Regions from separate parts of the Clostridium tanneri genome, predicted to be linked through region 3. Evidence: riboswitches for the same ligand, from Rfam matches in the RefSeq annotation. Region 3 holds a riboswitch; each other region holds the start of a gene.
The links. A riboswitch is a leader RNA that binds a small molecule or an ion and turns the genes downstream of it on or off. The one in region 3 is predicted to bind lysine.

Region 1: linked by a shared signal. The riboswitch ahead of P8V03_RS02640 (aspartate kinase) and the one ahead of P8V03_RS04565 (APC family permease) in region 3 are both predicted to bind lysine.
Region 2: linked by a shared signal. The riboswitch ahead of P8V03_RS16045 (amino acid permease) and the one ahead of P8V03_RS04565 (APC family permease) in region 3 are both predicted to bind lysine.

Annotation. Positions count from the first base shown of each region.
Region 1 covers NZ_JARUJP010000002.1:73,089-84,115, reverse strand. Annotated here, with positions in the region: gene ftsH (ATP-dependent zinc metalloprotease FtsH) at 1-882, shown strand, start outside; gene P8V03_RS02660 (HelD family protein) at 909-3,044, shown strand; gene hydE ([FeFe] hydrogenase H-cluster radical SAM maturase HydE) at 3,220-4,263, shown strand; gene P8V03_RS02650 (PRK06851 family protein) at 4,316-5,419, opposite strand; gene P8V03_RS02645 (M18 family aminopeptidase) at 5,600-6,901, shown strand; lysine riboswitch at 7,022-7,196, shown strand; gene P8V03_RS02640 (aspartate kinase) at 7,312-8,514, shown strand; gene lysA (diaminopimelate decarboxylase) at 8,539-9,837, shown strand; gene P8V03_RS02630 (glycoside hydrolase family 94 protein) at 9,989-11,027, shown strand, end outside.
Region 2 covers NZ_JARUJP010000025.1:5,299-16,325, forward strand. Annotated here, with positions in the region: gene P8V03_RS16025 (AAA family ATPase) at 1-1,629, opposite strand, end outside; gene P8V03_RS16030 (exonuclease SbcCD subunit D) at 1,631-2,833, opposite strand; gene menA (1,4-dihydroxy-2-naphthoate polyprenyltransferase) at 2,850-3,803, opposite strand; gene P8V03_RS16040 (phytoene desaturase family protein) at 4,133-5,641, shown strand; gene P8V03_RS16045 (amino acid permease) at 5,719-7,161, opposite strand; lysine riboswitch at 7,292-7,466, opposite strand; gene P8V03_RS16050 (hypothetical protein) at 7,560-7,853, opposite strand; gene P8V03_RS16055 (aspartyl-phosphate phosphatase Spo0E family protein) at 8,466-8,612, opposite strand; gene P8V03_RS16060 (Ig-like domain-containing domain) at 8,999-11,027, opposite strand, start outside.
Region 3 covers NZ_JARUJP010000004.1:4,605-15,631, forward strand. Annotated here, with positions in the region: gene P8V03_RS04535 (rhodanese-like domain-containing protein) at 1-550, opposite strand, end outside; gene P8V03_RS04540 (YitT family protein) at 817-1,677, shown strand; gene P8V03_RS04545 (ABC transporter ATP-binding protein) at 1,897-3,639, shown strand; gene P8V03_RS04550 (ABC transporter ATP-binding protein) at 3,639-5,426, shown strand; gene P8V03_RS04555 (translation factor GTPase family protein) at 5,509-7,464, opposite strand; gene P8V03_RS04560 (hypothetical protein) at 7,504-7,716, opposite strand; lysine riboswitch at 7,904-8,087, shown strand; gene P8V03_RS04565 (APC family permease) at 8,227-9,600, shown strand; gene P8V03_RS04570 (amidohydrolase) at 9,716-11,027, shown strand, end outside.

The sequences.
Region 1 (11,027 bases), on a different contig from region 3:
AGAGTAATAGTTGATAGACCAGACTTAAGGGGTAGAGAAGAGATATTAAAGGTTCATTCAAAGGGTGTTAAAGTGTCAAAAGATGTGGATTTAACTGCTGTTGCAAAGGCAACCCCAGGGGCAGTAGGGGCTGACTTAGCAAATATAATAAATGAAGCAGCTTTAAGAGCTGTAAAAAGTCGTAGAAAAGAAGTAATTCAAGAAGATTTAGAAGAAGCGGTAGAAGTAATTATTGCAGGTAAAGAGAAGAAAGATAGAATACTATCAGGTAAAGAAAAAAGGGCTGTAGCCTTCCACGAAGTCGGTCATGCACTAGTAGCAGCTTTATTGGAAAATACAGATCCTGTTCATAAAATCACTATAGTACCGAGAACTATGGGTGCGTTAGGTTATACTATGCAGCTTCCAGCAGAGGAAAAGTATCTTATAACTAAAGAAGAGATGATCGAACAAATCTGTGTTATGCTAGGTGGAAGAGCAGCAGAAGAAATTGAGTTTAATTCAATGTCTACTGGAGCAGCCAATGACATAGAGAGAGCAACCCAGACAGCAAGAAGTATGGTTACCATGTACGGAATGACAGATAGATTCGATATGATGGGCTTGGAATCTATTCAAAATAGATATCTGGATGGAAGACCAGTTCAAAATTGCAGTGCAGAGACTGCAGCAGTTATAGATGAAGAAACCTTAAAGATAATAAGAGAAGCCCATGATAAGGCTAAAGAATTGCTTAAGAATAACAGAGAATTATTAACTAAGATATCAGAGAGACTTTTAGAAAAAGAGACACTTATGGGTGATGAGTTCATGTCAATGGTTAATGGATATGATCAAAATAAAGAAGATAAATCTTCCGAAGCAGATTCTGATAATCAATAATTAATAGTAGGATGGAGATTTAAATTATGGATAACAGTGAATTAGAAAAGGAATTAAGAAAGGAAATAGAGCTTAACTTAGAAAAAGAAAAGTTAGAAGTAGTTCTTGATGAAATTAAAAGCCAGACTTTAAGTTTTATAGATAAGAGAAAAGAAGTAACCCAGTATATAGTGAACCTAAGAAAAAATGCTATTGATGAATATAAAGATGATGAAGACAAGGTAGCGGAATACTTTGATCATGAGGCCTTTGCTAAAGAAGAGTATTATAAGCTTATAGACAGAAAGCTAAAGGAACTTACTATTTTAAGTAGTTCCCCTTACTTTGGTAAAGTAAACTTTGAGGATAAGTTCGGTGATGAAACCATATATATAGGCAGATTTGGGATGACTAAGGAGGAGGATTATGAGCCTGTTATAATAGACTGGAGATCTCCTATATCATCATTATTTTACGCTGGTAAGCTTGGTAAAACTACCTATAAGGCACCTATAGGAGAGGTGGAGGCAGATATCTTATCGAAAAGACAGTTTGTTATAAAAAGAGGAAAAATGACAGGAATGTTTGATTCCGATATTGATGTAAAAGACGAAATTTTACAAATGGTTTTAAGTAAGAGTGCAGTAGATAAGTTAAAGGATATTGTAATGACTATACAAGCTGAGCAGGATACTATAATAAGGCAGCCAAGAACACAAGCTACCATAGTAGATGGAGCAGCTGGTAGTGGAAAGACAACTATAGCACTGCATAGAGTTGCTTATTTACTATATAATTATAGAAACATTCTTCAAGACAAAGTTCTAATCCTTGGTCCTAATAGTATATTTATGGATTATATATCTATGGTTTTACCTACCCTTGGTGAGGTAGGAGTAAAACAAACTACATTTAGAGATTTTGCTATGGAACTTCTAGAATTAGATAATATAATGAGTTTTAAAGATTATATGGAAAAAGTATTAGGGGAAAATGAAGAATTTAAAGAAGATATAGCATATAAGCATTCTTTAGATTATTGTAAACAGCTAGATAATTTTATAAAAGAATTGGAATATCAGCAATTTAAGATAGAAGATGTTAAGTTTTATGATAGGGTTATTGTTGAAAGCAATGAGATTAATCAGATGTTTAAAGAGCACTTTAAGGATATGCCTTTATTTAGAAGAAGTAAAAAAATAAAAAGAATTATATATTCAAAAATTAGGGATGAAAGAGACAATATAGTAAGAGAAATAAAAAGAGAATATGAAGAGGCTATCAAAAATCTATCTGAAACAGAATTAAAGATTCAACGGAATCATTTAGAATTTGTAAGAAGAAACAGAATAAGAGAAACTATACAGGAAGTAATAAGGATAAAAACTAACTTAGGTTGGATAGCTAATCCAGATGTCATACAGGCATATAATAGATTTAATAATGAGAAAACCTTAACCTATGATGATTTATCAGCTATTATATACTTAAAAATTAAGTTAGAGGGTTTAAAATATAAAAAAGAAATAAAACATATAGTAATAGATGAAGCACAAGATTACTCAGCTCTTCAATTTATTATTTTAAAAGAACTTACTGGATGCAAGTCTTTAACAGTAGTTGGAGATAGTAATCAAAGAATAACCCCTATCAAAGGATTAGTTCCTATGACAGACTTAGAAAATATTTTGTCAGACTTGGATATCCATAAATTTAAGCTTTCTAGAAGCTATCGCTCTACAAAAGAAATAATTGATTATGCAAATAAGTATTTAAAAGGCGATAAAACCATTCCTTTAGTTAGAAATGGTGAAGAAGTGGTGGAAAAACAGGTAAATGACGTAAATAATCTTGTAGACAAATTAATAGATAATATTATAAAATTAAAAGAGAAGGGTTATGAAAGTATAGCTGTTGTTTGTAAAGACTTAAAAGAGACAGAAATTTTAGGTAATCTAATAAAAAGTAAAACTCATATAAAAGTTATAAATAGGGAGGATATTATATACTCTAGTGGAGAGGTAATACTTCCTAGCTACTTTGCGAAAGGCTTAGAGTTTGACTGTGTTTTACTGGTAGATACTGATGAAAACCTGGATAATAAAGAAAATAAATTAAAATATGTTATGACTACACGAGCATTACATGAATTATATGTATATAAAACTTCCTCGATTAAATAAAAAAGCTTTCACTTATGAAAGCTTTTTTATTTGTTTATAGAATCTAAAAAAATACGGCACAAGTAATTTTTTAGATTCTATTGCTTAAAATATTTGTATAGTTAGTTGTTAAAACTTGGTGTAAAATAAATATATGGTCGTGATTATTTTGTAAGAAAGGAATCGTGAGATACTTATGGATAGAAACTTAGAGTTAATAAAAAAAGCAGAAGAAACTCATAATTTAAACAAATGTGAAATAGTGCAGCTTTTACAAGATGATACTTATAACGAAGAGCTTTTTAGAGCAGCGGATAGAATTAGAACTGAGTATGTAGGAGATGAGGTTCATTTAAGAGGATTAATAGAATTTTCCAACATATGTAAAAGAAACTGTTTATACTGCGGATTAAGAGCCTCAAATAGCAATGTAAAAAGATATAGATTGGAACCAGATGAAATAATAGAACTAGCTAGAAAGGCTGTAGATTATGGATATAAAACTGTAGTAATGCAGTCTGGCGAAGATGAATATTATACTTTAGATAAGATGACATATATAATTCAAGAAATTAAGAAACTTGATATTGCACTTACGCTAAGTATAGGCGAAAAAAGTTTTGAGGATTATAAGGCATATAAAGAGGCTGGAGCAGATAGGTATTTAATAAGAATAGAAACTACAGATAAAAAACTATATGAAGACATGGACCCAGGCATGAGTCATGAGGAAAGAATAAGATGTCTTAAGGAACTGAGAAAGTTAGGTTACGAAGTTGGTTCAGGGTGCTTAGTTGGACTTCCTGGACAAACTGTAGAATCTTTAGCAGATGACATAATATTTTTTAAAGAAATAGAAGCTGATATGATTGGGATAGGACCATTTATTCCCAATGAGGACACTCCATTAAAGGACGCTAAGGGTGGAGATTTTATAACTAGTTTAAAGGTTATGGCTATAACTAGACTTTTAATGCCAGATATAAATATTCCGGCAACTACCGCTATGGAAACTTTAAATAAAAATGGCAGGATGATAGCTCTTCAAAGTGGGGCAAATGTAGTTATGCCAAATGTTACCGAGGGAGAGTACAGAAAGCTATATGCTCTTTATCCTGGAAAGATATGTACAGGAGATACTCCATCACATTGTAGAAACTGTATAACAGGCAAAATAAAAGCTATAGGTAGAGCAGTTTCAACATCAAAGGGATTTAGGAGACAAATTGAGGCTTTATAAGTTTAGGGTTCTTAAGTAAACTCTCGCATTTTGCGAGAGTTTACTTATGTGTTTATATAGTTTTATTAATTTCATGCTCTTTTTCATATTTTAAAAGTCTATTTACTAGTTTATCATAGGCTTCGTCAATTTCCTCAAAGTTCATGTTTTCTATATAGTATTTTTCAAGATCATCATGAAGTTTTTTAGCTGAAGCGATAACAGTTAATCCCTCATTTAATAATTTGTAGAAGATATCTTTATCCTTTTGAACTTCGTCTTTATCCACAAGAGCATAGTCAAGTAAGTTATCCATAAATATCTGAGTTCCAATGAATTTTTTTTGATTTATTTCATTAGACGTAACAAGAGCAGTTTTTAAATTAGGTATGATAATGTGCTCAATTCTTTCTGGAATAAGTGGGTCATGATATACTTCCACAAAAAATCCTCTCTTAATTGCCTCCTCTAATATGAACTTTAAAATCTGTGTTTTACCAGTACCAGGTCCTCCATTTAAGACATATACCTTTTCTGAGCTTTCATAAAGAGAGTCAATAAAGGTTACAATACCATTAGGGGTAAAGGCTGTAGCAAAAAGGTGGCGTTCAGCTCCTATAGAAGCAATTTCGTAGTTTGATAGAATTTTATTCTTTAAGTCTTCCTGTAAAACAGCTAATTTAGACCTATCTAATGCAGTTTTGTTATAGTTACTCCAATCATCATGTATTAGTTTTGATGCTCCTATGAATTTGTAAGCTCGTTGAAAGCGACCTTTGATTTGTTTATTTGTTTTAATAATGTCTTCTCTATATTTCTTAAAGCCATCCTCATTCCAGTGTTGACCCATATTAAGAATTTCATCTACTGCACCTGGATTTTGAGGATCTACTACGTGAGGGGATGTACCATCTAATATAGCTACATCAAGTCCCTTAATAACTACACCGTCTAGTGAATTGTTATCAGAAGAGCAGTGGTGATACTCAACATCATAACCTTTATCATTAAAAAATGTTCCTATCTTTTTCATAAGAGATGATTTTCCAGTTCCAGGACCACCTTTAATGCAAATCTTCCTCGTTGCTGTATCTTGACTTATAATGTAGTCATAAAAAGAATAAAAGCCGAGAGAAGTATTACCACCTGGAAAAAAGTTTCGAATATTACCTTTCATAATTACACACTCCTACTTAATTACAATCATTATATAATATGCGAAGTGCTGTTATTTTGATTATGTGTATTTGAAAATATATTAAGTTGGATAAATATTTATAAAGAACATAAATTTTGGTATAATTATCTGGTCGTAGTGCAAAGTAATATAAATTATTAAAATAGTGGAGGAATAAAGATGAATGACCAATTAGAAAGGGCACAGGGGCTTATAGACTTCATTTACGAAAGTCCTACAGCTTTTCATGCAGTAGAGTCCATAAGAACAATACTCCTAAATTCAGATTTCACTGAACTTAAGGAAGAAGATAGTTGGAAATTGGAAAAGGGAAAAGGATACTTTTTAGTAAAAAATGAATCAGCAATTGTAGCTTTTGTAGTAGGAAAAGGGGAACTATCCAAAGAGGGCTTTAGAATAATAGGAGCACACACAGATTCTCCAAGTTTTAGAGTTAAACCAAATCCTGATATGGAGGTGGAAGGCTCTTACATAAAGATAAATACAGAAGTTTATGGGGGACCTATCATTAATACATGGCTAGACAGACCACTGTCTTTAGCAGGTAGAGTTGCTTTAAAAAGCGCTAATCCATTCTGTCCTGAAATAAGACTATTAAATATAAAAAGACCTATTTTAGTTATACCTAACTTAGCAATACATATGAATAGAAATATAAATTCAGGTGTAGAATTGAATAAGCAAAAGGATATACTTCCTCTACTCTCACTAGTCAATGAGGAATTTGAAAAAGGAAGGTATCTAATAAAAACTATAGCTGAAGAGTTAGAAGTAAAGGAAGATGATATACTAGATTTTGATTTATTCCTGTATGAATTTGAAAAGGGAAAAATTATTGGCCTCAATAATGAATTTATATCCAGTGGAAGATTGGATGATCTATCTATGGCTTATGCAGGAATAAAGGCATTAACAGAAGGAAAAGCAGGAAATGCTACAAATGTAGCAGTTTGTTTCGATAATGAGGAAGTAGGAAGCACTACAAAACAGGGAGCAGATTCTCCGCTTTTATCAAATACATTAGAGAGGATAAGTATTAGCCTTGGTAAGGATAGAGAAGAATTCTTTAGGTCTCTGTCAAAGTCATTTATAATTTCCAGTGATTTAGGCCACGCGCTACATCCTAACTATGGAGAAAAGTCCGACCCTGTAAACAGACCTATTATTAATAAAGGTCCTATTATCAAGGTAAGTGCAAATCAAAGCTATACTTCAGATAGTGTATCTAGTGCTGTTTATAGAAGCATATGTGGTGAAGCAGGAGTGCCAGTGCAAATTTTTGTAAATCGTTCCGATGAGCGAGGAGGCTCTACTATAGGACCTATATCCTCAAGACATATAAACATATCTTCTGTAGATATTGGAGTTCCAATATTATCAATGCACTCCATAAGAGAATTAGGTGGAGTAAAAGACTACTGCTATGCTGAAGATTCATTTAGAAAATTTTATGAATTATAATATGCAGAGCTCTGTATATTTTTAAAATTCAATGATTTGTGAATAAAGAAAAAGGTATAAAAAGTAGTTGAAATGTATAATTATTTATGATAAACTAAGTACAATTTAATAGAAGTACTTACCTAGGGTAGAGGTGCTGTGATTAAGAGTATTTATTTTGAGTCTGCAGACGATGAAAAATAAAGAAAGGAATTATAGCCGAAGAAAATAGTTTGGCGAAACTATTTTCTGGCTTTGCATATAATATGTGCAAGGCTGTCACATTCATTTATGAAGGTGGAGAGCTACAAAGGTACACGGAGTTGCATTTAAAAGTTTTTGATGTGCGGCAGAGGTGTTCCTTTGCTGCACTTATTTTTATTCCTTATAGTAAGTTTCTAGAAAGTAAGTAAATTTGAGGGAGTGGTGTTATGGCAGTTGTAGTACAAAAATATGGTGGAAGTTCTGTAGGAACTATAGACAAGATTAAAAAAGTTGCTAATACTGTGGTAAAAAGAAGAGAAGCAGGAGATGATGTAGTTGTTGTAGTTTCTGCTATGGGTGATACCACAGATGATCTTATAGAACTTGCTGGTCAGATTTCAAAAAATCCTGACAAAAGAGAGTTGGATGCTCTTCTCTCTACAGGAGAGATGATGTCTTCAGCGTTATTAGCTATGGCAATTAAAGAATTAGGATATGGTGCTGTTAGCTATACAGCTTATCAAATAGGGATTAAAACAAGTGGTCAATATGGAAAATCTTTAATAGATGATATAGATGGTGACAACATAAAAAGAAGTTTATCAGAAGGAAAAATTGTTATAGTAGCTGGTTTTCAAGGTATTAACCAGGAAGGAGATATTACTACCCTTGGTAGAGGCGGTTCAGATACTACTGCAGTGGCAATTGCTGTTAAGTTAGCCGGGGTATGTGAGATTTACACAGACGTAGATGGCATATATGGTGTAGATCCAAGAAAATATAATGCAGCAAAGAAACTAAATGAAATAGATTATGAGGAGATGCTAGAACTTTCAAGTCTTGGAGCTCAAGTAATGCATTCTAGATCAGTGGAGCTTGGACAAAAATATAACATTCCAATTTATGTAGGATTAAGTAACAGTGATATCAAAGGTACAATTATTAAGGGGGTAAGTAACATGAACATGGAAAGTAAGCCAGTAACAGGATTAGCTACAAGTGATGAGGATGTTGCAATAACAATAAGGGATATAAATAACGATATTAATATGATTTCAAGTTTATTTGAAAGTGTTGCAAGTAAGAGGATTAATATTGACATGATAAGTCAAACGGCACCAATAGATAACAGAGTTAATCTATCATTTACAATACCAAAGGCTGATTTAAATGAATGCTTAGAGATAGTTCGAGAGCACTATTCATGCAAGGAAGCAATAGCTATAGATGAGGATATAACTAAGTTTTCCATAGTAGGAATTGGAATGAAAACTACTTCTGGAGTAACAGCTAGAATGTTTAAGTTATTTAGAGAAAATAATATAGAGGTAAAAATGATTACTACTTCAGAGATTAGAATCACTTGTACTATAAAGCAAGAAGATAAATTAAGAGCAATAAATGCAATAGCTGGAGAGTTTAACTTATAATTAGTATTTAGGAGGAAAGCCACTATGAGATTAGCAGGTACTATGGAAACAAAAAATAATACACTATATATTGGTGGAGTAAGTACAGTAGATTTAGCAGAAAGGTTTGGTACTCCTCTATATGTTATCGATGAAGAATTAATTAGAAGTCAGTGTAAAAGATATTACAATGCTTTTAAAGGATATGAGAAAAAAAATAAAGTTGCCTATGCTGGAAAAGCCTTTTTAACTTTAGCAATGTGTCAAATAGTTAATGATGAAGGATTATGTCTTGATGTGGTTTCTGGCGGTGAACTTTATACTGCATGGAAAAGCGGGTTTCCTATGAAAAATGTATATTTTCATGGAAACAATAAAACTTCAGAGGAAATAAAGATGGGTATTGAACTTGGTGTTGGGAAATTTGTTGTTGATAACTTATACGAGATTGAAAAGATAAATTCAATAGCAAAGGAACAAAGTAAGGTTCAACAGATTCTTCTTAGAATAACTCCAGGAATTGAAGCTCATACTCATGAATATATAAAAACTGGACAAATAGACTCCAAGTTTGGTTTTACAATATTAAATAACAAAACTATAGATGCAGTAAGGAAAGCAATAGGCCTTTCTAATATTGAATTTGTCGGATTGCATTGTCATATAGGCTCACAAATATTTGATACTAAACCTTATGAAGATGAGGTAGAGATTATGTTATCTATAGTAAAGAATATAAAAGATGAAACAGGCTGTGATATCCAGGAATTAGACTTAGGTGGTGGATTTGGAATATACTACACTACAGGAGATACACCTAAAACCATTGAAGAGTTTTGTGAGGTAATATTAAACAAAGCAGAAGAAGTAGCAAATAAACTAGATATCCAGCTTCCTAGTCTAGTTATAGAACCAGGAAGATCTATTGTAGGTAATGCTGGTACGACTCTTTATACAATAGGTTCTATCAAGGACATTCCAGATGTTAGAAAGTATGTAGCTGTAGATGGGGGAATGACAGATAATATAAGACCTGCATTGTATAACGCACAGTATGAATGTGTTATAGCAAATAATATAGAAAGCACTTTGAAGGAAACTGTTACAATATCAGGAAAGTGTTGTGAGTCAGGAGACATATTATTAAATAATGTAGAAATTTCTAAAGTTAAAAGTGGAGATGTCTTAGCGGTATTAAGTACAGGTGCATATGGCTATTCTATGTCAAGTAATTATAATAAAATACCAAAGCCAGCAGTGGTGTTAGTGAAGGAAGGCAGCACAAAGCTAATTTGCAGACGTCAAAGTTATGAAGAAATTATTCAGAATGAATTATCTATATAATTAAAAAATGCTTAGTAGTAATAAACTACTAGGCATTTTTTAATTATATGTGTAGCAAAAATTACTCAGTTATAAAGTTAATTTATACTTTGTATATTTTAGGGAATAATAAGCAAAGCACAAAGTCTTTTACATGAAAGGATTGATTTTTATGCTTTATATTATTATTGTAGGAATAATCATATTGATTGTGAGTTTTTACATATTGTCAAACAAGGATGAAACAAAAGAACATAACATAATGGATGATATTCCTGTGGTGAACACGAGTAGAGAGGAACTTAAAAAACACGCATTTGAGATATCTAATTATTCCGATGTCACAAGAAAAACTAATTGTAGAAGAAAGTTAATTCAAAACTTAGATGATAGCTATAGAAAAATACTTAGTAGTCATGATTATCTAGATAAGGAGTTTAGAAATAAAAATAATGTAATTCAAGCTTCAGAATGGCTGTTAGATAACCTTTATTTAATACAAAGGGAATATAAGGATATTAAGAGAAATATGCCAGAAGCTTATTATAGAAACCTTCCTGTGTTAAGTAGGGGAATTATGAGGGGATATCCTAGGATTTACTATATAGCCATTGAGTTAGTATCTCACACAGATGGAAAGGTGGATAAAGATGCAATAGAGACTTTCATTAATGCATATCAAAAAAATACTATACTTACTAGTGGAGAATTGTGGGCTTTTCCTACAATGCTTAGAATAGCTTTAATTCAAAATATAAGTAAGGTAACTGAACGGATCACATTGATGCAAAGAGAGAGAAAGAAGGCAGAGGTTGTTCTGGAAAGAATCATAAATCCTGTAGGTAATGGAGGTATTTCAGAAGAAATAAGAAAGCTTTCAGAGGAAAAGGTAGACTTTTCTGCTCCTTTCGTTGAAAAATTGTTAAAGGGGTTAAGAGATAATGGGGTGGAAAGTCCAGAAGTATACAAGTGGATAGATCACCAACTGGATAAGTTAGAGCTAAACACGGAAAGAGTAATAAACCTGGAGCATCAAAAGCAATCTGTATATCAAATTTCACTAGGTAATTCAATAACTGGCATAAGAGAGGTAGGGGCGTTAAACTGGAGTGAAAACTTTGAAAGACTAAGTTACTTAGAGAGTATCCTGAGGAAGGATCCATTGCAACTTTATGAGAAGATGGATTTTCAATCAAGAGACCACTACAGAC
Region 2 (11,027 bases), on a different contig from region 3:
TTCTTCTGTAGGGACTCCATCAATATGTTCTGCTGGTGATGGATGTTCTATAGAACCACACACAGGACAAGGCTCTCCTTCTCTTAAACTTTTTGCTAAAAGTCCTGCTTGCCCTCTCCTAAAGTTATCTTCCATGAGCTCATATTTTGCTTTTATCTTTTGAAACTCTATCTCAAATTCATTAAATTCATCACTTTCCTTTTTATGAGAAAGCTGAAGAGTAAAATATTCCTTCCATTTACTATAAATAAACCTCATTTCCTTAATAAGATTCTCCTTATTCTCAACTTCCTTATTAAGTTTTACCTCCTCTGCCTTCGCTTCCTGTGCTAGCCTTAGTGCCTCATTGGATTTTTGGAGACTAAATTTTTCACTGCCTATCTTTTCTCTACAGTTCTTTAATCCCTTTTCTTTATCTATAAGCTTTTTCTTAAGCTGTTCTTTTCTTATATTTTTTTCTTCATAACCTCTAACCTTTTCCTCATAATTATTTAAAGTAGTTATACTATCAGCAAGCTTCTTTCTTTCTGTATCCTTAGCCTCCTCTCTTTTCAGAGTTTCTCCCAATGATTTAACCTTCTCTTCTAGTTCTTTTACCTTTTCTTCTATATCCTTATGCTGGATAACTTTCTCTTTAATCTTATTTTCTCTTTCTACTAATAAATCCTCTACTAATTTTACCTCTAGGGCTTTTCTCCCCTTTTCTAAATTGTTTTGCTTTTTGTCATATTCCTCTTTCTTTAATAAAAGTTCATTATATTTATCATTAACTTCTTTCTTATCCTTGAGCTTTTTATTTATTTCTTCTCCTTTAACTATATCCTTTTGAAGCTTTTCCTGTTGTTCTTTTAAACTTTTTATCTCTTCAAAGAGCTTATCTTTCTTCTCTCTGTCCTTTTCTATAAGTTCCTTTGTAACCTGAATTATTTCAATTATATTTAAATTTTCCCCATTTATAAGCTTTAGCAAAGTTTCCTCTTCACTAGCATCAATATGCTTTACATGAGTATCTCTTTGAGTTTTAATACTTTCAATTTTTTTATATAGCTCTTTACTTTGTTTATCTAATTTGGACTGAATAAATGCAAAAGCTTCAGTTCCAAATATTTTTCTAAATATTAGTTCCCTCTCCTTACTTTCCGCATCTAGAAGCTTTCTAAATTCTCCCTGAGGTAGCATTACAATTTGTCTAAACTGATTTTTATTTATTCCTAGTAGTTCACTTATTTTAGCATCAACATTGCTGACTTTGGTTATAACTTCATTGTTAGGCATTACTAATTCTGCATCTGCATTTTTTATTAGGAAGCCTTCTCCTCTTGACTTTTTTCTTTCCTGCTGAGGATAGCGAGTTACCTTATACTCCTTGCCTCTAAGTAAAAACTCCAATTCTACAAAGGTAGAAGTTTCTGGTGAAGCAAAGTCACTTCTTAAACTATCTTTTTCTCTAGTTGTACCTGATGCTTCTCCAAAAAGAGCATAGCTTATACCATCGAAAATAGTAGTCTTTCCAGCTCCCGTAGGACCGGTTATTAAGAATATGCTTTTATCCTTTAGCTTTGTAAAATCGATTATTTCTACTGATGCATAAGGACCAAAGGCACTCATAGTTAACTTAAGTGGTTTCACCTTATTTCCCCTCTTTCTCTACCTCTTCTATAATCTTTTTCATGATATTTAACTTGTCTTCTGTCAGCTCTTTTCCTCCTATAGCTTTATAGAATTCTCCAAAGAGCTGAAGCTTAGCTTTCTCTCTGTATCCTTTGGATGCAGAAGTTCTACTTTCCTCTAGTTGTCCCAGTTCTTCTCTTCTCAATCCCATTATATTTGGATAAACTGCTCTTAATTTAGATATAGGATCTACTAATTCTCCCTCATCTGTAAGAATTGCATACACGTAATCTTCTACATTGCCTTGTTTATAAACTTCTGGATTTATCAGTTCATTTATTGGTCCCTTTATAATTCTCATATCCCTTCTAGGAGTTAATTCCCTTAGTTCTACAAAAACTTCTCCCTTTCCATTAATATTAACTACAGTTACACCTTTTTTGTGATCTCTTTCTGAAAAAGAGTACTTTAGCAAAGAACCGGAGTACCTAATTCTGTCACTTCCAACCTTCTGAGGTCTATGAAGGTGTCCAAGGGCTGTGTAGTTAAAGCAGTTAAAATATTCACCGCTTATTAAATCTGTACCACCAATACTCAGCGGTCTTTCTGACTCACTGGTCTGAAGTCCTGCTTTTTTATGTACATCTTCATTTTCGCTATCTAAAGCCTCGTCTTTCATGAAAGTAACATAGCCATGAGCTATCATTACACTTCTCTCATTTTCACTCATACTTTTCTTAACATTCTCTATAATCTTCTTCATGGAGTTATCATGGGTAGATATCTCTTCTTCCTGAAGAATGTACTTTATCTCTCTTGGATCTCCATAGGGAACTAAGTAGAAATTAACAGGACCTTCTTCATCCTCAATAACCACCTTTCTCACTTCCCTATCAACAACTCCAGCGATATGTAATCCATTTTTGGTTAAAATTTTACTTCCAAAGGATAACCTTTCTGCACTATCATGATTACCTGCTATAGCTAATATAGGCACTTTTAATTCCAGTAGAATTCTGCTGAATACTTTGTCTAAAAGTTTCACAGCTTCCACTGGCGGCATACTTCTATCGTACAAGTCTCCTGCTATAATCAAAGCACTAGGCTTTTCCTCCTGAATAACCTTTATAAGCTGCTCTAAAATAAACTGTTGTTCCTCTATCATACTAAATTCACTTACAATCTTTCCTATATGCCAATCACCGGTATGAATTATTTTCATATGGACATCACCTCAATTAATATAGTTTAAATAATAATGTAATCGTCATTACAATAATATGACTAAAGTTAATTATAAAGAAATTCTTAACAGATACAACAAAGGTCTCTTTTTTGCTAGGATTATTAATAAATAACTTTATATTTTTATTTACTGGAATTAAAGTAGTTAATACCAGTAGGCTAGCTACCGGAGCTATTTTCAATAACACCAATATCACAATATCTGCATACCCAACATAATACAATATTTTAAATAGCTTTAATGCATTCTCTCTTCCAATGTAGTATGGCAGAGTAAATCTTTTAATCTTTATATCCTCTTCCACATCACAAATATTGTTGGCAAGCATTATGTTTGCAATGCTAGTTACTAAAGGAATTGAAACTAAAAATATAAAAAGTATTTCTACTACATTAAGGCTTAGACTTAAAATATTATTTGTATACATTAAAGTAACTAATGCTGAATCATATATATGAATATAAATTGACAAAAATAGAATTATAAATCCCATAAAGAACCCTGAAAACACTTCTCCTAAGGGCATTCGTGAAATCGGAATAGGGCCAAAGGTGTATAGGATTCCTACTATAAAACAGATGACTCCAATTATCAAAAGTATTATATCTGTTTTCAGTGTCAGTAAAACTCCAAATATTACTGCAATAGTAAGCAGTGCGAATATTACAAAGCTAGCTGTTTTTTCCGGTATCCTCGCATTTATGATAATATTTTCACTTTTACAATTCTCTCTGATAAGTTCCTTTTCCTTTTTATAGTCAAAATAATTATTAATAGCTGTTGTTGCCATATCAAAGGTTAAAAGGGATATGAACATTATTATAAAGTTTTCAAACTTAAAGCTATTATAACGGTATAAAGCAAAAAGTGTTCCCAGAACAAAAGGAATTACACTTGCAAGTTTTGTTTGAATTTCAACTAGTTTTAGAAAGCTGCTTAATGTCATTTGTATTCCTCCAATGCAATTAGAATAATATTCTAGAAAACATACCTTTAATTTTAGTTCTTTAAAAGATAGATAAATTAAAACTAAAATAATCGTATTTTCACATACATTATACCCTTTCGTCATTTTTTTGCAAAGTTAAGACCGCTTGTATGACATTTAAAGGTATAACTAAACCTCCATAATTTAGCAAACTCATAACATATCTCTAAACTTTTATTGCCAAATTTATGATACCTCTTTTTATTATAATAAAAAGAGAAAATTGTTCTAAATAGTAATGTGATTAATACTCTAGTAAAAGGAAATTAATATTTTTGGAGAGAAAGATGAGTAGAAAAAAAGTAATAATAATAGGTGCTGGGATTGCTGGACTTTCAGCAGGCTGCTACCTTCAGATGAACGGTTATGAAACAGAAATCTTTGAGCTTCACGGCTCCCCTGGAGGTCTTTGTACTGGTTGGAGGCGGCAGGGATATACCTTTGACGGATGCATTCATTGGCTTTGCGGCTCAAGTCCTAAAAATGAACTTCATACCATATGGGAAGAACTTCATGCTATTGATGAGAAAAATATAGTTAACCATGAAATCTTTATTCACACCGAACTAGAAAAAGGAAAAAGTTTTTCAGTTTACACCAACGTGGACAAATTACAGGAAGAAATGTTGAAGAATGCTCCTGAGGACAAAGAACTAATAGAAGAATTTATAGATGCAATTAACCTTTGCAAAAAATTTGATATACCTGTTCTAAAGCCTCAAAATTTATTTACCTTATTCCACAATATGAAATTTTTGTTTAAGGATTTTCCACTAGTAAAACTTCTAAATAAGTGGATGAAAGTGTCCATAGGAGAATTCCAGAAAAAATTTAAAAGTCCTCTTCTAAATAAAAACTTCTGTAAATTATTTGGTATGTACGAAGAAATGCCAATTCTAGCTCTAGTTTATACCCTGGCGCTTTTCGATATTAATTCTGCTGGCTACCCTATAGGTGGGTCAATAGAATTTATAAAATCTATTAAAAACAGGTATTTAAGCCTAGGCGGCAAAATAAATTACAATTCAAAGGTTGAAAAGATACTTATTTCAAATAATTCTGCTAAGGGGGTTAGGCTAAATAGTGGTAAGGAAGCTTATTCAGATCTTGTAATTTCAGCAGCAGATGGCCACTATACCCTCTATAATATGCTTGATGACAAGTTTATAGATGAAGATATTGAAGGTTACTATAAAAGCTTTAAAACTTTCCCTTCTCTTCTTCAGGTATCTTTAGGTGTTGATAGACTATTTAAGGGAATACCTGATGCAGTTACTTATAATTTTAATTTTAGTGCTCCTATATACATTGATAATAAGAATACCATTAGTAGTCTAGGTCTGGTGATTTATAACTTTGACCCTACCATGGCACCTAAAGGCAAGACCTCTATAACTACTTTTATTGAAGCAGACTATAATTATTGGACTGAGCTAAGAAACTCTGATTTGGAAAAATATAAGGCTGAAAAAGAAAGAATTGCAGAAGAAGTAATTGATAGGATAGATAAACTATTTGGAGAAGTAAAGTCCAAAGTAGAAGTTTATGATGTAGCTACTCCTTATACCTACAAAAACCACACCAATAACTGGAAGGGAAGCTTTGAAGGTTGGATACCTACTATAGATAATCTAGATAAAACTCTTAAAAAGACTCTTCCAGGACTTAAAGATTTTTATATGATAGGTCAATGGGTCCAACCTGGAGGTGGTCTCCCTACTGGCGGTATGCACGGCAGACATATTGCACAGCAAATATGTAAAGAAGATAGACGAAGATTTAAAACATTAAGATAATAAAAATATCGGTGGAGAATTTATCTTCCACCGATATTTTTATTTATTATAAATTTGTTAAAATACTTTTTCTCAAACTACTTATTAATATCAAAATCTACATCCATTAAGTCTATTACCTTTGTCTTATGCTTCATCTTATACCCTAGCCATAAAGCCAAGAATAGAGGTAGTCCTATATAGGAAGAAATTACTCCACTCCAATCTATCTTATCTGCTTGGAAGTAGCTAACACCCTGTCCCAAAATAACCACTGTACATAGTACTAATGCTATAATTGGGCCTAATGGGAATAGTTTTGCTGTATATTTTAATTTACCTAAATCACGGCCTTGAGCAACATATGCCTTACGGAAACGATAGTGACATAACGCTATACCTAACCATGCAACAAAGCCAGCAAGTCCTGAAGCTGCCACAAGCCATACATAAACTGTAGTCTCAGCATAAAGTCCTGTTAAGAAGCAAAGGGATGCTACAATTGTAGTTAATATCAATGAGTTTATTGGAACTCCTCTTGAGTTAACTTTTCCAAGCCATGCTGGTGCTTTACCATCCTTAGCCATTGCATACAACATTCTGCTTGAAGCGTACATTCCTGAATTTCCAGCAGATAAAACTGAAGTCAAGATAACTGCATTCATTAGTGATGCTGCTGCTGCGATACCAGCCTTTTGGAATACCATTGTGAAAGGACTTGTATCAACGCCCGCATCTGTGTAAGTTATTAATGCTCCTACAACAAAAATTGTTCCTAAATAAAATATTAAAATTCTCCAGAATATGGTATTTATAGCTTTAGGTATATTCTTCTCAGGATCTTCACTTTCTCCAGCAGCTATACCAACAAGTTCCGTTCCTTGGAATGAAAAACCTGCAATTAAGAATACCATAAATATTGATTTAGCACCTCCAACAAATGGTGCTTCTCCAACAGTAAAGTTTTTAAATCCTACTGCTTCACCACCAACTATTCCAAGAATTGTTGCGACTCCAACTATTAAAAATATAATAACAGTAATTACTTTAATACCAGCAAACCAGTATTCTGACTCTCCATATGCTCTTGCAGATAAAAGATTAAGTCCAACTATTAATACAAGGAATAAAACACTCCAGACCAAAGCTGGCACACCAGGTAACCAGTACTTCATAAGCAGCGCACCTGCCACCATCTCTGCTGCAACGGTAATCGCCCAGTTATACCAATAATTCCATCCCATAGCAAATCCAAAAGCTGGATCAACAAATCTTGAAGCATAAATTCCAAAAGAACCTGAGTCAGGCATGAAAGTTGCCATTTCTCCTAAACTAGTCATTAAGAAGTAAACCATAGCTCCTATACAAATATACGCCACCATAGCGCCCCCTGGACCAGCCTGATTAATTGTAGCACCTAATGCTAAAAATATACCTGTTCCAATGGCTCCTCCCATGGCAATCATGTTAAGATGTCTTGCCTTTAAACTTCTTTTAAGTTCTTGTGAACCTATATTGTTTTGTTCTGCAACATTTTGCATTTTTCTTCCCCCTTATCGGTTTTATTTTTTCCGATAAGTGAATTAACTAAGATAAGCAATAAAAAATACCCCGAGCATTCACTCAGGGTATAAAAATGTGCATTTCTATGCAACACCTATTAATTCCACATTGAATGATAGCTCACCACAATTTACCTTGTGACAGTCTTGCATATATTATATGCAAACCCAGCTATACAGCAGTAAAGCATGTGCTGTATGCTTCGGCAAAGTTCCCTTTCAAACTGCTTCATCGTGCTTACCTCTACAGTTTTACTCTTAAACTCTGCGCCTCTACCTCAGTTATTCACTTATTATACTAATTATTATACATGAGAACTTATAATTAGTAAACAACTTTTTTATGTTTTTCAACTTCCAATAGTCTACATTTTTCCCTATTGATACTCAAACATTATATTACAGCTTATTTCCGCTAGTTGAGCTTCATATTCACATTCCTCATATAAAGCTTCTGCATCACCATATCCATTAAGAATATTCTCAAAATATAATATTATAACTTTTTTTATGTACTCAGCGTAGTGATATTCCTTCGACTCCTCACCTTTTTCTATAGCTTCAAAATAAAGATTTTTAAATCTCTTTGCCATCTTGCCCATCTCATCGGCTTTGTCATTGTTAAATGCTTGCTCTACTACTTCCTTCGCTCTACTTAATCTGTCTACCATCTTCCAATATCCTCCTATTTAAAATAAATTTATACTTTAAATTTAATTCATGATTTATACATTTGAAAAATTGCTGTAAATAACAGAAACATACACTAATTTTACTCTTCTATAATGATATATTTGTTTTTTGACAAACTTTTGACGTCAAATATAAGTATAAACTATAAATAAATCTTTAGAAAGTACCACTTGAAGTATTCTCCTATATCTTTTCTTCTTTATCTTCATAGTATTAATTATAAAATAAAAAAGCCATGGATACTCCACAACTTTAATTGTAAACTTAATAAAAGGGCACTAAACCCTAAAGTAGTTTCTTGGACTTGTATCTATAAATAGTAACTAATTCCATAACAATTAAAGGTATTACACCCTCAATTTTAGAATTAATATTAAGTTAACTATTTTAGATACTAAACACTCACAAAATTCCATCTTTTTTTGAAATCTATCTCTTGTTAACCACTATATACCAAAATGTATACTTTATCAACTTTATTTCAAGATGTCACTTATTTGTGATCTGGTACCTATCGTTCTTCCACAATCTCTTAAATTCATATTGATGACTCAGAGCCAGCTTATTTTTTATAAAAACATAATTTTCTATTATACTGCTCCCTTTGTTAAGTAAATAAGATATATAAGCTTGTCCAGCTTTTGGCTTAATTTAACTACTTCCTCTGAATACAGAGAGCTAGTTTCTTCTACCAATTGGTTTAATTCTTTTCTTAGTGTTTCAATTTGTTCTTCCATAATTTCATCCCCATACTTACAAATTTAGACAACATTAGAAATTATAATACAATAAGTTTTCCAATTCAATACTTTCAAAGATTTTAACGTACATTTAACATGACACATTGGTTCTTTCCGGTGTTTCTTTGAGTTGTAATTAATCATTAGCTTTATTTATGTCTGTGATTTTTCTATACTAACCAGTTGTATCTTTTGTTCTATATCACTTTTTTATGGTCTTCTATGGCTTCTGCTTCACTCATTCGACATCTCCAATTTTGCAAAACAAAAAGGCACCATTCTATAATGTTTAGTAATAGTGCCTCTGTTATTCAGCCAACCATATTTTATGGTTTTAGGTAATTTACAAATATCATTTTCATTCACAGTAAAACTTACATTGACTAATTTTGTGTGATGCTGTCACTTGTATGCACTTCTGTAACTCTAACTGTTTTAACTATTAAGTCATCATATGTTGGAACAAATATAACATAGTTTCCATTTCCATCTTTCTGACTTCTTAAATCGATATCGTCTGATTCTATATTTGCAATTATACCTATCCTATCTCCACTTGCAACTTTTGTTTCGGGGTCTTTTATTGTGAATACTAATGTAGTTTTATGTCCAGTTGTATCTAATTTCACATATTCAACATCTAATTTAGTGCCCCTGTTTATAAATATAAAATCATCCTTATATGCTCCTATTATGTCAGGATCAACTGGTGTTTTAAGCGTAATATATATTTTTGCATCCGTTACTTTATTAGTAGTACCATCTACAGTAACTTTTGCACTGTAGTTATCTCTATCAGTCTCTGGTGCTATGCTATTATAGTATAATTTTTGAGTATTTGGTTCTATTGTACGTCCAGCTGCATCTTTTGATGGATCTGTTGAAGATGGATTTATTTGAAGCATAGCATTACTTCCAAGAGCTAGTACAGCATCTGCATTGTTTCCTTCACTGAATGTAAGAGTTACTTTACCATCACAGAGCTCTGCATCATCTGCAACTATTCCCGAAACTTTAAAATCTGCGCAGTTTATTGTATCTAAAGCATTATCTAATTGAAACTCTGCTTTAACATCATCTCCATTTTTATATAACTTAAATGTATTTTCTTCTAATTTGGGCCCAGTAGTCCAAGTTGAGGCTATTGTTAATGATTCTGGATAGAACTCCTTACCTGAAACATCTTTCACAGTCTTAATACCAATTTTCTTTACAAAATTATCTCCTGAAGTCGCCGATGGATCTACTGTCTTATTGGTATCCTTAAAGTCTATAACTACAGACTTATTGTCAGAACCTACTGTTATATCAACATTGTCTGGAAGATCTTCTGTATCACCGTTTCCATTAATATAGTAGTAATTACGCTTATCAGTAATTGAAGATAAATCCATTTTTGTTCCAAAGCATATAGCTGCTTCTGAGTTTGATTTCTTGAATGCTTCTACACTTAATTGTATATCATCACTTCCATCTATAGAGATTACCTGATCATCCATTTTATTTGGCTCAGTTGCTTTGTCGATTATATCTCTAACAGTTAACGTATATTTTGAACTATCAAGTTTATATGTTGATGTAGGTGTTTTCACTGTTTTATCCAGTTTAATGTCATAAATATCAGTATCATTTTTTATCTTTTCATCTGTGTCTGATGATGCCTTTATGTATACTCCAGTTTTCTTCATCATGTCTACACCATCTGCATCTTTTAATTGATAGTTATCTATATTAGTAGCATAAGCATATCTAACATCTTCACTAAATTGAACACGAAGTGTAGTACTATCTATTATAGCAGCACTTAATATAGTCGGTTTTGTTTCATCTTTTTCTTTATCGAAGGATAGTCTTGTATAATCATTCATCTTATTTCCATAAGTGTCTTTAACATTATTAGTAATTAATAATATGTTTGTTGTATCATCTAATATATCATTAGGTAAATTTGTTATTTTTACCACAGTATTATCTTCTATAAGTTCAATTTTAGCTCCATCTATGCCTTTATCGTTTATTTGATAGTATTTAGAATTTATGGCTGTTTTAATATCCATTGGTCTATCAAACCTAATTCTAATCTCTCCATCAGTGTAAGCAATACTTTTTATTTCTGGTTCACTTTTAATATTAAAGTGTATCATATATTTATTTTTTAACTTCTTACCCTTAATAGAATGTGCATTATATCCAATGTTCAATTTGTAACTTTCACTCACTTTATAACCACCTTGAGGAGCAGTTACTATTATAGTTTTGCCATCTTGTCCTAACTGAATGCCCACGCTCACTGGATTACCTTTGCTATCCGTTACAGTGATGTCTTGTTTCGTAGAATCATCAAACCCAACACTGCCTGTAAACTTGATTGTCCACGTCTTGTTAGCATCTACAGTTTGATTATCGGTATAG
Region 3 (11,027 bases):
ATTTTTCCTCTGAATATTTTGCGTCTCTCCAGCCAACTATTCCACCTGGATATCTGTATACATTTTTATAACCTAACTCCTTAGCTATTTTAGCTCCTACATCACTTCTTTCACAGGAAACAAACCCACAGTATACAACAATTGCTTTATTCTTATCACTTGGTAATAGTTTAACAAAGGCTTCCTTTTGTTCCGGTGTTACATCCTTTATTCCCGTCTTCGGCAATTCTGCGTTAACAGCTCCAGGAATATGCCCTCCTTTAAAATTAGAGACAGGCATTGTATCAATAATAGTCATTTCCTTCTTGCTATCAATCCATCCTTTTAACTCTTCTGTACCTACAATTGCGTACTTGCCTTCTTCTGAGGTTTTTACAAGTCTTATTGCTGCCTTTTCAATATTCACCTCATTACCATCTACTGCTGTACCTGCTTTTTTTGTAGTTGTGGATGTTTGAACTGTTTGTTGTCCACTACTTGATGAACAACCTGCAAAAACGCCTACCGATAGTACCATAGTTATAAGCAAAATCAAACCCTTCTTCTTCATAATAATTCCCCCATTTGCTTTTTTATTGATCTCTTATGTAAAACATAGTTGCCTGTATTATTAATTAATAAACCATCTTGATTGTAACAAAGCATAAAAAGCATTTAAATAATTATTAATAATTAAAATCATAAAAATTCTCCCTATTATAAATTGCTATTTGATAAAATGCTCATAATCATTACTCTTAAAAATCATATATAATTTTAGTAAAGTTGTAACATAATATAATAGATTAAACCCTTACATATAAAGGAGACTATAATATGGGTGAAAGGTTTGTTTTTAAATACAAAGTAACTGACTTGTTTTTTATAATAATAGGTACAATTATAAGCTCAATAGGAATAAATATGTTTATTATTCATGCCAAACTCTTAAGTGGAGGCGTCACCGGAATAGCGTTAATTTTTCACTACTTGTTCAAAATTCAAGTAGGATATGTTATTCTCCTAATGAACATTCCCTTATTTATCTTAAGCTTTATAAAACTAAGCAAAAGATTTACTTTGTACTCCCTGGTAGGCACTCTATCTCTATCTCTTTCATTGATAATAACTCACCCAACTTCTAATATGTTAAATATTGATGACAACTTACTTTACTGCTTATACGGAGGAGTAATTAATGGAATTGGTTTTGGATTAGTGTTTGTTCATAATGGTTCTACAGGAGGTTTTGATATAGTAACTATGTTAATTAGAAAAAAACATTCTAACTTTAACATAGGAAAAATATCTTTCCTTATTAATTTAGTAATAGTCTCTATAAGTGCCTTTATATTTGGGCTATCTAACGCTTTATATACACTAATAGCAATGTACACAACTTCTTTTGTAGTTGATAACATGGTAAGAGGTTTTAATAAAAGTAAATCCGTTTTTATTATTACTGAGAAACAGGAGGAAATTGCGGATGCTATATTAGAAAGTCTCCATAGAGGGGTTACATATTTTTATGGAGAAGGTGCTTATACTAAAGAACATAAAAAAATACTATATTGCATAGTACCCTTCTCTCAATTGCCAAAACTGAAACAAATAGTTACTGCCTTAGATGAGAAAGCCTTCTTAACTATTTCTGATGCATCAGAGGTTCAAGGAAAAGGGTTTAAAAACACATTATAAACCTTCTCTTGTAGCTAACTATAATCTTAACTTGGAAACCAAAAAGTAACTTATTGACATCTATTATAAAAGACTGTAAGCTTAATGTAGTTAATTCTGCGACCTTTTACATATAATTAATAGAAGAATATTATATCATTAATTAATAATGCTAAAATCATGGTACATCCATGATTTTTTAATTGTAAAAAGTTGCCTTAGGGAAGGGGGATACTAATAATGAAAGAGACCTTTAAATATGTATGGAAGCATAAGCTAATGCTTGCAATACCTTCTATAGCTATGACAGCAGCAATATTTATAGATATGCTGAATCCTTATTTACAAAAATTAGTAACAGATAGGGTTTTTATAGGAGGAGAGCAAAGTTTACTATGGCCAATACTCTGGGGCTTTATTGCAGTTACCCTTAGCAGAGCCGTACTGGGTTACGCTAAAGAATACCTATTTGATGTACTGTCAACAAAGGTTAGTATTGATATAAAAAAAGATTTATTTAACCATATTCAAAGTCTACCCTTTAGTTATTTCGATAACATGAATACAGGAGAGCTTATGTCCAGAATAGGTGAGGATGTAGACAACATCTGGAGAAGTGTTTCCTTTGGAGTAAGATTATTTATTGAAAATATTATTTACTTTGTAACCGCTTCAGCAATACTATTTTACTTAGACTGGAAGCTTACCCTTGCCTGTCTAGTAGGAATGCCTCCTATAGCCTATTTAGCTCTGCAGTTTGAAAAGAAAATTGGAGAATCTTATGGAAAATTAAGCGATCAGGGGGTAGCCCTTAACACCGCTGCTCAAGAAAATATTGCAGGAGTTAGACTGGTTAAGGCCTTTGCAAGAGAAAAACATGAAATTTTAAAGTTTCTTAAACTTAATGAGGAAAACTATAACCTTAATATGGAGCAAAACAAGATAATGGCAACCTACTTTCCTCCTATTGAGTTCTTAACTAATATTTCTATGGTATTTTTAGTAGTACTAGGAGGAGTATTTGTAATGGACAACTCTATGTCTATAGGCACCTTAGTAGCCTTCAGCGGCTATATATGGATGTTGATTTGGCCTATGAGAATGCTTGGATGGCTTACTAATTTAATAGCACAGTCTAATGCCTCTGCTAAGAAGATACTGAATATCATGAATGTGCAACCTCAAATTAGGGATAGTGAAGATCCTATAAGGCTTCCTCATATGAAAGGAACTATAGAATTTAAAAATGTTTTCTTTAAATACAAGGAAGATTATGTGTTAAAAAATGTAACCATGAAGATTGAGGCAGGCAGCACTGTTGCCATAATGGGAACTACAGGCTCCGGTAAGTCTTCAATTATTAACCTTATTGGACGATACTATGATGCAGCAGAAGGTGAAATCCTGATAGATGGCTACAACGTTAAAGACATATCTCTTAAAGACTTAAGAAGCAAAATGGCTGTAGTTCCTCAAGATACTTTTCTGTTCTCCGACAGTATTGAAGAAAACATCCGTTTTGGCAAGGCAGATGCTTCTTTAGAGGAAATAAGCGAGAGCTGTAGATTAGCTTGCGCTGATGAATTTATCCAGGAACTAGAGGATAAATACCACACAGTAATTGGCGAAAGGGGTATCGGTCTTTCCGGTGGTCAAAAACAAAGACTTTCTATTGCCAGAGCACTTATAAAAGATTCCAGCATTTTAATTCTTGATGATTCTACCTCTGCACTGGATATGGAAACAGAATACCAGCTTTTAAAGAATTTAAATGAAAGACATAAAAAGGCTACAACCTTTATAATAGCACATAGAATTTCAGCAGTTAAAAATGCAGACCAGATATTTTATGTGGAAGATGGACAAATTGTAGAAAGTGGAACTCATGAAGAACTTCTTTTGAAAAAGGGCAAATATTACGAAATATACTGTGAACAATTTAAAGATTTTGATACTTTAGCTTCTGCTAAGGAGGTGGGATAATGGCTATAAATACTGTTAAACAGGATGAAGAATTAAAAAAATTATCTAATATAGAAGTAGGCAAAAGACTTTCTTCTTATTTAAAAGACTATAAACTAAAAGTCTTTACTGTGTCGCTGCTTTTAATATTTGTAATGGTAGTCAACCTTATAAACCCTTACCTCCTTAAAGTAGCTATAGACAAGAATATTAAAAATCATGATTTAAAGGGTTTGTTATTAATAGGTGCATTTATGCTGTTATTGAATCTCATATCAATGACTGCTTCCTATTTCAGCACTATGAAAATGGCTTCCGTTACTAACAATATACTTTTAAAAATACGACAGGATCTTTACAGTCATATTCAAAAGTTGTCCTTTGCATTCTTTGACAACAGACCAGTAGGTAAAATACTAGCTAGGGTTATAGGTGATGTTAACGCTCTTAAAGATTTGTTTAACAACAGTGTCACCAACTTTATTCCTCAGCTGTTAACTATTATCTGCACTGGAGCTATGATGTTTTATTTAAATGTGAAGCTAGCCCTAGCTTCCATGGTACTACTTCCTGTTCTTGGCATAAGCCTCTTTGCTATACAGATAGTCTCCAGAAGAAGATGGCAGGACTTTAGAAGAAAGCGTTCTACCTTCAACGCCTATACCCACGAGGACTTCTCAGGTATTAAGGTAGTTCAAGGTTTTTCTAATGAAGAAAAAACTTCAAAAACCTTCTTAGGCTTAGTTAAGGATATGATGAATTCCTTCATAAGTGCTGTAAAACTTAATGACTTATTCTGGCCTCTAGTGGATTTATCCTGGGGATTAGGTATGGTAATACTTTACTGGACCAGCGCCAAACTATTTACCAGCAATAGTATAACTATGGGTACCATTATAGCCTTTACAATGTATATAGGTATGTTCTGGAGACCAATTTTAGAGATAAGTAATTTCTATAATACCTTAATAATGAACTTTGCTGCAGCGGAAAGAATATTTGAAATAATGGATGTAAACCCAGACATTATTGATGTAACTACTGCCTCAAAAATGGCTAAAATTAAGGGGCAAGTAGAATTTAAAAATGTTACCTTTGGCTACGAGGATGGTACTGCAGTTTTGGATAGTGTAAGTTTTAAGGTTAACCCTGGTGAAACAGTAGCGTTAGTTGGAGAAACTGGTTCTGGAAAAACTACCATTGTAAATCTAGTGAGCCGCTTCTATGACACACAAGGCGGAGAGGTTTTAATAGATGGAAAAAATGTTAAAAATGTAGAACTAGAGTCTTTAAGAAGCCAAATGGGTATTATGCTTCAGGACACCTTCCTATTCTCCACAACTATTAAGGAAAATATAAGATACGGTAAGCTTGATGCCACAGAGGAAGAGGTTATTGCTGCCGCCAAAGCCGTTAATGCTCATGACTTCATAATGAGTCTAGAAAAGGGCTATGATACAGAGGTTAACGAAAGAGGCTCCAGATTGTCTGTTGGACAGAGACAGCTTATTTCTTTTGCAAGAGCACTGCTAGCAAATCCGAGGATATTGATTCTAGATGAAGCTACTTCCAATATTGATACACAAACGGAAAAGCTTGTTCAAAAAGGTATTGAAAAGCTGCTTCAAGGAAGGACCTCCTTCGTTATAGCTCATAGGCTTTCCACTATTAGGGACTGTGATAAAATTATGGTGGTTGACGATGGTAGAATAGTTGAAACAGGAACTCATGACGAACTGGTAGCGTTAAAGGGACTATATTACAATCTTTATACATCCCAATATAGATTTTTAAGCGAAGGTGCTTAAAAAAGGAGGTTATACCCTTTTTTAAAAGTGGTATAACCTCTTTCTTTAATCCCTACAAAACAAATAATATCTTCTTCAATTGTTAATATAAGCAATGCATCTCCTCCTCTGCCCTATCCCAATTCACAACATAAGCTTGCCCTTTAGAACAGAAAATTGAAGAGGATGTATATTCAGGATCTGCATTTTTGTTATAGTTAATCTTTTCAATAATCTCTTCTTTATTATGGCAGTGACTGTAACCGCCAAAAACTAAACTTAAAGTGCCCTTTCCACCTGTAAAGGAAGCTAACTCAGTACTATAATTCATAAAGGTGGCTACTGGTACCTTACCTGTTAAAATAGCCTTATCCCCTATGATCTTAGGGGGCTGAAAGTTTCCATTAGCCTTTTCTAGGTCAGATAAAACTCTTCCCATGTGGTCTAGAGAAACCTTAATCTTGAAGCTGTAATAAGGTTCTAACAAAACATTTTTTGCTTTTTCCAATCCCTGTCTTAGAGCCCTGTAAGCAGCTTCTCTAAAATCACCACCAGAGGTATGTTTATTGTGAGCTCTTCCTGTTAATAAGGTAATCTTTACATCTGTTAGCGGCGAACCAGTAAGCAGTCCATGATGTTCCCTTTCAAAAATGTGATGACCAATTAAATTTTGGTTACCAGTTGTTAAATGGTCTGGGTGACAGAGATTCTCAAAGATTATTCCACTGTTCCTCTCGCCAGGCTCTAATTTAAGATGAACCTCAGCATAATGACCTAAGGGTTCAAAATGACCACAGCCCTTTACCACTGATTCTATAGTTTCCTTATAAAGAATTTCTGGCCTTCCAAAGGATACATTTAAATTGAATCTTTCTCTAATCAGCTCCTCTAGTATCTGCAGCTGAATAATTCCCATAACACTAATTTGGAGCTCTTGAAGACTTTCTTCCCAGGTTACATTTAAAGAAGGGTCTTCTGCTTCCAATATTCTAAAACACCGTAAAATTTCCTTTATATTTAGAGAAGGATCAAATATCACTTTAGATTTTAAAGTAGGCACCATTTCATAAACTGCTTTTTCCCTTAATATTCCTAGGCCATCACCAGCGGAAGCATTAGATAATCCTGTTACTGCAAAAATTTCTCCAGCATATACCTCATCCACAGCGTTAAATTTATTTCCATTATAAACTCTAATACCAGTTATTTTCTCACAAATTTTTTCTTCTGCATCACCATAGCACAGTTCCTCTCTTACCTTCAACCTTCCACTTAAAGCCTTTATATAGGTCACCCTCGTACCATTTACATCATGACCAATTTTATACACTCTTCCTGAAAAATCGCCTTCTTTATAATACTTTGTAAGGGTCAATTTATCTAATTTCTCTAGAAAACTTACAATGCCTATATCTTGAAGAGCAGAACCATTGCAGCATGGAAAAAGCTTATTCTCCTTAATCATAGTCCTCATGGAGTTTAGCCATAGATCAAAGTGGAAATTATCCTCCATATATCTTTCAAGAAGCTCTTCATCTCTTTCAGCAATAAATTCTACTAGTTCTTCACTCATACTAGCTTCATTAAAGGAAGTTGTTATATCACAAATATCCTTCGTTAAATTTACACGAATTTCTTCCAATACCTTTTCTAGGTCTGCACCTGCTCTATCTATTTTATTTATAAAGAAAAAGGTTGGTATATTGTGCTCTCTAAGAAGTTGCCATACCGTTTCTGTATGGCCTTCTACCCCTTCTACAGCACTGATTATTATTACGGCATAATCCATTACCTGTATGGCTCTTTCCATTTCAGAAGAAAAGTCTACGTGTCCAGGAGTATCTATTAAATAATAATTTGAGTCATTGTAAGTCATTACTGCCTGCCCTGAAAATACAGTAATTCCTCTTTCCTTCTCTATATGGTGGCTATCCAGAAAGGCATTTTTATGATCAACCCTCCCCCTCTGTCTAATACTTTTTGTATGATAAAGCAGCTGTTCTGAAAAGGTAGTTTTACCTGCATCTACATGTGCTAGTATTCCAATGGTTTTGTTCATCTTGTCACCTCTGTCTTTTGCTATAAACCTTACTCTCTCTTATTTCTTTCCTAATAAATGCTCTACTTGCCTAATATTATTTTTTATTTCCTCTATCTCTGCTTCATATTTTCTTACCGCAGCACCAGGAACATGTATTCCAGTTTGTCCTAGCACATGCATTCTTTCCTCCTCTACATCCTCTAAGTATTCCTTCAGTTCTAAAAGCTTTTTTTCCAATTCCCGCGAAGTCATTTTTTCAAAGTTACCCATTTTAATCTTCACTCCCCTAAAAATTAAGTGATTACAGGACTTTCTTGTATTTATAGCTAAATTATACTATAGCTATAAAACCGAAACAATGATAAGAAAAATTGAAATTTTCCTTCATTTGCTCTTGACAACTTTAACCATATTGTATTAATATTAAAAAAAATGAATAATGCCTCATCTCCTAAAGAGGTGAGGTAGAGGCGCGATGTCTAAAAGTAAGTATATGGAGGCTGGAAACCGGAGAAGTATACAGAAAGGAGCCATCGCCGAAATCTTAAGAACCTAAAGCTTAAGGTTGGGTCTGCATCAAAGAGGTGCAGGACTGTCATTAGAATAACTGACCATTATTCTAATGGAGCGCTATCTCATTCTAGGTTTAAGGGGGAGGTGTAGGTATGCATACTTATATGTATAAAAGACACACTTAACAACCTGTTAGGTGTTTTTTTGTTTCCATTTTTATAGAAAAAATGACTTTTTAGTTAAATTTAGTATGAAAGGAATGTTATAATGGGTAATAATAATAAAATATCAGAACTTACAAAAATAGATACGGAACTTAAAAGAGAAATGGGACTTTTCAGTGCTGTGTCCATAATCGCTGGAATTATGATAGGATCTGGAATATTTTTTATAGGCTCCTTTGTACTTCAGCGTTCAAACAATGCTCCCGGTTTCGCTATGCTGGTTTGGCTGGCAGGAGGAGTAGTTAGTTTACTTGCAGGACTTTGCTATGCTGAACTTGGAGCAGCTATGCCAAGGTCTGGAGGAGCCTACGTTTACTTAAGAGAGGCTTTCGGTCCTTTAGTTGGTTTTCTGCAAGGCTGGACCTTCTTTTGGATTGGTGCTTCCGGCTCTATTGCAGCTCTTGCGGTAGGTCTTGGAACCTATTTTAGCAATCTGTATCCCCTATCTCCTATGGCTATAAAACTTTTTGCAGTAGCAGTTATAATTATTTTAACAGTTATAAACTGCCTGGGAATCAAATTTGGAAGCTTAATTCAAAATGTATTCATGATTGGAAAACTAATCCCTATACTAATAATTATTGCTTTAGGCTTTGCTCTTGGTGGTGAACATAATCCTATGACAGTATCACCTGGTGCAGGGACAGGAATTGCAGGAACCTTTGCTGTAGCCTTAATAGCATCCCTTTGGGCTTATGAAGGGTGGACAAACCTTAATACAGTGGCAGAAGAAATTAAAAACCCTAGAAAAAACCTCCCACTTGCAATGATTATTGCTATAACTGGTGTTACAGCAGTTTATATGCTATTTAACTATGCTCTTTTAAAGGTTTTACCAGTTGGTGTTATAGCTTCAAATGCAAACCCTGGTGCCGCTGCCGCAGTGAAACTTATAGGTTCTGCCGGCGGAATTTTAGTTACAATTGGAGCTTTTCTCTCTATATTTGGTTCTTGTAATGGCTGTGTACTTGCTTTTCCACGTTTGTACTACGCTATGGCAAAGGACGGTATTTTCTTTAAATGGTTTGAAAAAATTCACCCAGAATATAAAACTCCAGTACCAGCATTAATTGCTTCTGCTGTAGTATCTATATTATTGATTTTCACTGGTTCTTTCCAGCAGCTAACAACAATGGTTGTATTTTCACAGTGGATATTCTATATTCTTACTATATGCTCTGTATTTGTACTAAGAAAAAAATATCCTGATATGGAAAGACCTTATAAGGTATGGGGATATCCAATATTGCCAATTCTAGTAATATTAGTTTCTCTATTTATTTTAGTAAATACTTTAATTACAGACCCTCGCTCTTCACTAATAGGACTTATAGTTCCTATAGTAGGCGTACCTGTGTACTATGTGTTTAAAAATAGAATGAATAATGAGTCTAATAAGAAAAAAATAGAAGCATAAAATTATACCATCCTGCAATTAAAGATTACAGCTTTAGTTGCAGGGATAAATATATACTATATGACTAGTAAGGATATTAAACTATAAAAAACTTCTAAACTGGAGGTCTTAAAATATGGACTTAATAATAACAAATGGAAAAATTCACACCATGGACAGCTCTAAAGAAATTGTAGAGGCTGTTGCTGTTAAAAATGGAAAAATAATTAAAATCGGAAAAAACAATGAGGTTTTATCCCTTAAAACTGAAAACACTGAGGTTATAGATTTAGGTGGAAAAGTAATGGTTCCAGGCTTTAACGACAGCCATATGCACCTTCTAAACTTTGCAAATAGCTTAAAAATGGTAGAGCTAAATAACTGTACCTCTATAGATGATATACTGCAAAAAACAAAGACTTTTATAGAGGAAAAAGCTATAGAGAAAGGTAAGTGGGTCTTAGGAAAGGGCTGGAACCACGATTACTTTCAAAGTGAAAAGAGATTTCCTACAAGATATGATTTGGATAAAATATCTACGGAGCATCCAATAGTTTTAACTAGAGCCTGCATTCATATAGCAGTGGTTAACAGCAAAGCCCTTGAACTTGCTGGTATTACAAAGGGCACTCCTCAAATTGAGGGAGGACAGTTTGATGTAGATGAAAAGGGTGAGCCTTTAGGTATTTTTAGAGAAAAGGCTCTTGCTCTTATAAACAACAAAATTCCAAGCCCGACTTTACAAGAAGTAAAAGAGATGATAAAGGAAGCAGCAGCCTATGCTAACAGCCAAGGCCTAACCTCTATTCAATCTGATGACTTTGGCCACATTCCAGGTGTAGATTACGATATGGTTATAAAGGCCTATAAGGAATTAAAAGATGAAAACAACCTAACCTTAAGAATATATGAACAATACCTTCTAAAAACTATGGATAAAGTAACAAACTTTTTAAGGGAAGGCTATATGACAGGACAGGGTGATGAGTTCTTTAAAATAGGACCTCTTAAAATATTAGTTGACGGCTCTTTAGGTGCTAGAACTGCAGCCTTATGCGCACCCTACTCTGATGACCCTTCTACCTCTGGTATATTAGTTTATACTCAAAAGGAATTGGATGAACTTATAGGAATAGCTCACAGACAAGGCATGCAGGTTGCAGTTCACTGTATCGGAGATAAACCAATGTATATGACCTTTGAAGCAATAGAAAAAGCCTTACAGGTTATTCCTAGAAAGAATCACCGCCACAGCATAGTTCACTGTCAAATAACTGATGAGACTTTACTTAACAAGTTTAAGGAACTAGATGTACTAGCTCATATTCAGCCAATCTTTATCCATTATGACTTGCATATGGTAGAAGATAGAATTGGAAAGAACAGAATGGAAAACTCCTATGCCTTTAAAACAATGCTGCAAAAAGGAATTCATATTGCACTTGGCA